Linked DNA regions of Amycolatopsis mediterranei. Each later gene encodes a partner of the first gene's protein in a complex. Links are inferred from orthologs where the notes say so. Each region holds a gene or a part of one and is shown in the gene's direction. Other genes may lie near its edges.

Region 1 (3,287 bases):
TCCTCCCGCCCGGGCGAGTTGCTCGACGACTTCCTCGGCCAGATCCCGAAGCTGGCACCGGGCCGCGGAACGCCGATCGCCGTGCCGAAGAGCCAGCTCGAGGGCACCTCCCGCCACGATGACACCGTCGGCGCCGGGGTGCTGCGCAGCGACCGCCCGGCCGAGGGTTCGCAGGAGGTCGAAGAACTCCGCCGGATCCTCGCGTTGCGCCGGATGGGGAGTGGCAGCCTCTACGTCGCGGCCCGCAGCCGCACCGGCGCGCGGCACCGGATCGAACGCCCGGTGAACTACATCGATACTTCGGAAGGCCGGTGGCTGACCGAGGAGATTCCGGGACGGGGCGAGAACCGGATCGCCTTCACCCCGGCCGACCAGCGCGTTCTCGCTGACCGGTTACGCAGCGCACAGGGCCGGCTCACCGCGGCCTGACCGAACGTGCGTTCAGGCCACCGGGTGACGCGTCTACCCTCCGTGATATTCATCCACAGGCCGTGTGGGTCAATGGGTTCCAACTGGTCCACGACACGCCGAAGGACAGACTTCCCGCGACACGCCGAACGAGTTTTTCGCGAGTTCTCCACACCTTGTACACAGCGTTTGACCTGCGGATTCACCAAAGCCGATCACGCTTGTCCCCAACTTGTCCACAGCTCTCGCGGCACCTGTGATTGGTTACCCCCATTCATCCCCAGGTTGTCCACAGAAGGCTCCCCACCCTGAATTGCCATCGGCCTTCCGGGGGATCTAGCGTGCCGGCTCGGGCCTGTACTCACGGTGGCGCTCCGCGTGTCTGCGGCAGCCGGCCGACGTTGTCGCCGATCATCGGGGGACGAGGACCGGTGAACGACGGAGTTGACGAAAAGCGGCGGGCGACAGCCACGTGCTTCGAGAGCGAAGATCCGGCATAATCGAACGGGTGTTCGACACGATGAGGAGGTGTCCGGGGCGGTGGCGCTGACCGACGACCGCAGTCCGATGTACGCGGAGTCCGACCCGGGCCCGAGCGATCCCGGCTCCGGCGGTGGCGGGTTCGACCGCCAGCCGCCGCAGGACATCGCGGCCGAGCAGTCCGTGCTCGGCGGCATGCTGCTGTCCAAGGACGCGGTCGCCGACGTCATCGAGGCGCTCGGCCCCGACGACTTCTACCGGCCGGCGCACCAGGCGATCTACGACTGCATCCTCGACCTCTACGGCCGCGGCGAGCCCGCCGACCCGATCACCGTGTCGGCCGAGCTGGAGCGGCGCGGGGAGCTGGGCCGCGTCGGCGGCGCGCCTTACCTGCACACGCTGATCGCGACGGTGCCGACGGCCGCGAACGCCGGCTACTACGCGGAGATCGTCTCGGAGAAGGCGGTGCTGCGCCGCCTGGTCGAGGCGGGCACCCGGATCGTGCAGTACGGCTACGGCGCGGCCGCGGCCGACGGCGCGAACATCGACGAGGTGGTCGACCGCGCGCAGGCCGCGATCTACGACGTCACCGAGCGGCGGACCAGCGAGGACTACGTCGCGCTGGAAGAGCTGCTGCAGCCGACGATGGACGAGATCGATGCCATCGCCTCGCGCGGCGGCCAGTCGCAGGGCATCCCGACCGGGTTCACCGACTTCGACGAGCTGACCAACGGGCTGCACCCGGGTCAGATGATCATCGTCGCCGCCCGTCCCGGTGTCGGCAAGTCGACACTGGGCCTGGACTTCGCCCGCTCGGCGTCGATCCGGCACGGCCTGACCAGCGTCATCTTCTCGCTGGAAATGAGCCGGACCGAGATCGTCATGCGCATGCTTTCGGCCGAGGCCAAGATCCGCCTCGCCGACATGCGCGGCGGCAAGATGTCCGACGACGACTGGACGCGGCTGGCCCGCCGGATGAGCGAGGTGTCCGAGGCGCCGCTGTTCGTCGACGACTCGCCGAACATGACGATGATGGAGATCCGCGCGAAGGCGCGCCGGTTGAAGCAGCGCAACGACCTGAAGCTCGTCGTCCTCGACTACCTCCAGCTGATGACGTCCGGCAAGCGCGTCGAGTCGCGGCAGCAGGAAGTCTCGGAGTTCTCCCGGCAGATGAAGCTGCTGGCCAAGGAGATCGAGGTCCCGGTGATCGCGATCAGCCAGCTGAACCGTGGTCCGGAACAGCGCACCGACAAGCGCCCGATGCTGTCCGACCTGCGTGAGTCCGGCTCACTGGAGCAGGACGCCGACCTCGTCATCCTGGTCAACCGCCCGGACGCCTGGGAGCGCGACGACCCGCGTGCGGGCGAAGCGGACCTGATCATCGCGAAGCACCGCGCCGGCCCGACGGCGACGATCACCGTCGCGCACCAGCTGCACTACAGCCGTTTCGTCGACCTCTCACACGACTAGCCGAGAGCGCTGTACCCGCGGACGAACGCCGTGAGGAGCCGGCCGAACGTCTCGCGGTCCTCGTCCGGCCAGTCCGCCATGACCTCCGCGAACACCCCGCGGCGGAAGGCGTGCAGCTCGTCGAGGTGCGCCTGGCCGGTTTCGGTCGGCACGAGCACCGCACGCCGTCCGTCGCGCTGATCGGCTTCGCGGCGAAGCAGGCCCTGCTCGACCGCGCGCGCCACGAGCCTGCTGGCGCGCGGCTGGTCGACGCCCATCGCCGCGCTCAAGGCCGTCACCGTGCTGGGCTCCCCGCGCTCGGCGAGCTCTTCGACGACGTCGAGCAGCTCGAACACCGGGTCGTGCGCGCCGCGGCCCCGCGCCTTGCCGATCCGGCTGAGGGCTCGCCGCTGCTGGCTGCGGCGGATCGCGATCATGGCGCGCTCGACGTCGGCCACCGCGTCCGTCATGGTTGCTCCACCTCCGAACTGCATGTACTTTTACATGCAGTTGTTCACTGACATATCGGAGTCCTCATGAAACCCCTCGGCTGGTGGCTTCGCCACCTCCACGAGCTTCTCGAATCCTCCATGGCCCAGACCCTCGACGCGGAGTCTCTGACGCGCCGGCACTGGCAGGTACTCAACACGATCGCCCTCGGCGCCCGCACGCCGGAGCAGGTCGACACGGCAATGGCGCCGTTCGTCACCGGCGAGGGCTCGATGGCACCGAAGGTGGCCGACCTGCGTGCCCGCGGCTGGGTCGACGACGACGGCACCTTGACCGCCGACGGCCGCGAAGCTCACACCCGCGTCGAAGAGCGCATCAAGGAGTTCCGCGCGAAAGCCGTCGAGAGCATCAGCGACGACGACTACCGCACCACGCTGCGAACGCTCGAACGGTGCGCCGCCAACCTCGAAGCCGCCTGAGGAATATCCCGGGGTGCCCCG
Region 2 (3,307 bases), 2.9 Mb from region 1 along the record:
GGTCGGCGTCGGCGAGGGCCTTGCGGCCGCGGGAGGCGTACTGGCGCGCGGCGTCGACCGAGACGCCGAGGGCGTCCGCGATCTCCGCGAACGGCACCGAGAAGGCGTCGTGCAGGACGAACGCGACGCGCTGCTCCGGCGTCAGCTTGTCGAGGACGACGAGCGCGGCCATCCGCAGCCCGTCGTCACGGACCGCGATGTCCAGGGGGTCCTCGCTCACCGGGCGCCCGAACGGCGTGACGACCGGCTCCGGCAGCCAGTTGCCGACGTAGCGCTCCCGCTGCGCGGCGGCCGACTTGAGCCGGTCGAGGCAGATCCGGCCGACGACCGTGGTCAGCCAGCCCCGCAGGTCGCGGATCGCCGCGCGGCCGGCGTCGTCCAGGCCGGCCAGCCGCAGCCAGGACTCCTGGACCGCGTCCTCGGCGTCGGCGCGCGTGCCGGTCAGCCGGTAGGCCACCCCGATCAGGTGACTGCGGTGCGCGGCGAACTCCGCGGCGAGCGTGTCCTGGGCGGTGGGCGTGGCGGCCATGCCCCGAGTCTGCCGCACACGGGAGGAGCCGGGAAACGGGGAAGACTAGAGTGGGTGGCGTGGCAGGACGGATTCGGGAGAGCGACATCGCGGAGGTCCGCGAGCGGAACCGGATCGACGAGGTCGTCGGGGAGTACGTGGCCCTGCGCCGCGCCGGTGGGGGCAGCCTGAAGGGGCTCTGCCCGTTCCACAACGAGAAGACCCCGTCGTTCAACGTCCGCCCGACGCACGGCACCTTCCACTGCTTCGGCTGTGGCGAGGGCGGCGACGTGATCAAGTTCGTCCAGAAGATCGACCTGATCACGTTCGTCGAGGCCGTCGAGCGGCTGGCCGACCGGGTCGGCATCCGGCTCACCTACGAGGGCGGCGGCGCGACGATCCAGCGCGACCGCGGCAGCCGCACCCGGCTGGTCGAAGCCCACCGCCTGGCCCAGGAGTTCTACGCCGAGCAACTGGTCACCGACGAGGCGCGCCCGGCGCGGGACTTCCTGTCCGAGCGCGGGTTCGACGCCGCCATGGCGAAGACGTTCGGCTGCGGGTACGCACCCGGCGGCTGGGACAAGCTGACGAAGTTCCTGCTCAACCGCGGCTTCGAAGTCAAGGAACTGCTCACGGCCGGGCTGTCCAAGGAGGGCCAGCGCGGCCCGATGGACCGCTTCCACCGGCGGCTGGTCTGGCCGATCCGCGACGTCGGCAACGACGTCGTCGGCTTCGGCGCGCGGCGGCTGTTCGACGACGACCGGATCTCGGCGAAGTACCTCAACACGGCCGAGTCGCCGATCTACAAGAAGTCCCAGGTCATGTTCGGCCTCGACCTGGCCAAGCGCGAGATCGCGAAGCGGCACCAGGTGGTCGTGGTCGAGGGCTACACCGACGTCATGGCGATGCACGCGTCGGGCGTGCCGACCGCGGTGGCCTCGTCGGGCACGGCGTTCGGCGAAGACCACATGAAGGTGCTGCGCCGGCTGATGATGGACGACGACGCCTTCCGCGGCGAAGTCATCTTCACCTTCGACGGCGACGAAGCGGGTCAGAAGGCCGCCTTGAAGGCCTTCGAGGGCGACCAGACGTTCGCCGGTCAGACGTACATCGCGGTGGCGCCGGACGGCATGGACCCCTGCGAACTGCGCCTGGCCAAGGGCGACAGCGCGGTGAAGGACCTGGTCGCGCGGCGGACGCCGCTGTTCGAGTTCGTCATCCGCAGCACGCTCAAGAACTACGACCTCGACTCGGTCGACGGGCAGGTCGCGGCGCTGCAGAAGACCGTGCCGATGGTGGCGTCGATCAAGGACCGCGCGGCCCGCGACGGGTACGCGTCGAAGCTCGCCTGGTGGGTGGGCTGGCAGGACGTGGCGCAGGTGGTCAACCGCGTCCGCGGCAGCGCGGGCGCGACGGACAAGCGGGGCGGGGCGCCCCTGCGTCAGCCCGCGCGCGTCGGCGCTCCCGAGGCGCCGGCGGCCCAGGACGTCGCGCGTCCGGCCCCGAAGGACCCGCGGTTCGCCGTGCAGCGCGAGGCGCTGAAGGCCGCGCTGCAGCAGCCCGCGATCGCCGGGCCGGAGTACGACGCCTTGCCGCTGGAGGCGTTCACGCACCCGGTGTACGTCGCGGTGCACGAGGCTGTCTTGAAGGCGGGCGGTGCCGGTTCGGGCCTGACCGGCCCGGCCCTGCTGGACGCGGCCGCCCCGCACTGTCCGGAAGGGACGGTCCGGCGGGTGCTCTCGGAGCTGGCCGTGGAACCGTTGCAGGCCAAGGACGAAGTCGACTCCCGGTACATCTCGTCGATCCTCGCGCGGCTGCAGGAGGGCCTCGTCGGGCGGCAGATCGCGGAGATCAAGGGCAAGCTGCAGCGGCTGTCGCCGGTCGAAGCGCCGGACGACTACCGCGCGCTGTTCGGCGACCTCGTCGCGCTGGAGCAGTACAAGAAGTCGCTGGGCGAGCAGGCGGCCGCCGGCGCGTGGGGCTGAGATGAATCTGTTGCGCCGGTTGCTGGGCGATCGCACGCCCGCCGGGTTCGCCGGGGTCTTGGAGCCGGGCGAAGACGTCGTGGACAGCGCCCCGGTCGAAGGCGGCGGCCACCTGGTCGTGACGGCCCTGGGCCTGTGGATCCCTGCTGAGGACGGCGCTCGCCGGGTCGGCTGGCACCTCGTCGGCAAGGCGACCTGGGCGGACGGCGTCTTCACGCTGACGGAGTCGTCCGAGGTGGGCACGGCCGGGGCGGCGGTCGTGCTGGCCGACCTCCCGCCGGTGCGCTTCCGCCTGCCGGCGCCGGGCAAGGTCCCGCGCGAGGCTTACCAGCGCGTCGAGGGCTCGATCCGCTCGCGGCACCGACAGCAGATCGGCGCCGGGGGAGCGTGGTTCGTGCAGCGCAAGGTGCCGGGCCGCGACGGCACCGTGCTGCAGGTCCGGCCGGACCCCGGCACCGACGTCGCCCTGGTCGAGGCCATCGCCGCGCAGGCGGCCGCGAAGCTGGTCAACCCGGCCGAGTAGCAGTACGCTCGTACTCAGTACAAGCGTACTGTTATGCGGGAGGCTCTCGTGTGGGACCCGGGCAAGTACCTCGACTACGCCGACCTGCGGGCCCGGCCGTTCCACGACTTGATCTCGCGCATCGGGGCTTCGGCACCGCGGCGCGTCGTCGACCTGGGCTGCGGCCCGGGCAACTTGACGGTGTCGCTGCGGGACCGCTGGCCCACGGCCATCTTGGAATGCAGCGACAGTTCACCCGAAATGGTGACGGCGGCCCGCGCCCGCGGCCTCGACGCGGAGTTGCTCGACATC

The links.
Region 2: the proteins of dnaB (region 1) and dnaG are in contact, whole or in part, in a crystal structure (PDB 2R6A), measured with the Geobacillus stearothermophilus proteins. The link is inferred for Amycolatopsis mediterranei from one-to-one orthologs. Residues at the interface, in WP_033016901.1 of Geobacillus stearothermophilus: Ser13, Glu15, Ala16, Gln18, Glu91, Leu92, Asp94, Ala95, Val96, Pro97, Thr98, Ala99, Ala100, Asn101, Tyr104, Tyr105, Ile108; in WP_049624496.1 of Geobacillus stearothermophilus: Lys456, Leu457, Leu458, Pro459, Ala460, Asn463, Ala464, Leu467, Leu535, Leu536, Ile537, Ala538, Gln544, Glu545, Asp548, Tyr549, His552.

What each region holds. Positions count from the first base shown.
Region 1 is NZ_CP100416.1:10,505,654-10,508,940, forward strand. Bases 178-3,153 are described here. They hold dnaB (replicative DNA helicase), read left to right. Parts: upstream 178-948; coding sequence 949-2,358; downstream 2,359-3,153. Other genes in these bases: ISP_RS47650 (ESX secretion-associated protein EspG), read left to right, coding at 178-429; ISP_RS47660 (MarR family winged helix-turn-helix transcriptional regulator), read right to left, coding at 2,355-2,807; ISP_RS47665 (MarR family winged helix-turn-helix transcriptional regulator), read left to right, coding at 2,874-3,153. Outside these bases: more of ISP_RS47650, read left to right, coding at 1-177; more of ISP_RS47665, read left to right, coding at 3,154-3,266. UniProt on the Escherichia coli protein: The main replicative DNA helicase, it participates in initiation and elongation during chromosome replication. Travels ahead of the DNA replisome, separating dsDNA into templates for DNA synthesis.
Region 2 is NZ_CP100416.1:7,561,513-7,564,819, reverse strand. The notes cover bases 41-3,036. They hold dnaG (DNA primase), read left to right. Parts: upstream 41-579; coding sequence 580-2,493; downstream 2,494-3,036. Other genes in these bases: ISP_RS33795 (hypothetical protein), read left to right, coding at 2,495-3,016; ISP_RS33805 (sigma-70 family RNA polymerase sigma factor), read right to left, coding at 41-529. Also shown: more of ISP_RS33805, read right to left, coding at 1-40; ISP_RS33790 (trans-aconitate 2-methyltransferase), read left to right, coding at 3,065-3,307. UniProt on the Escherichia coli protein: RNA polymerase that catalyzes the synthesis of short RNA molecules used as primers for DNA polymerase during DNA replication.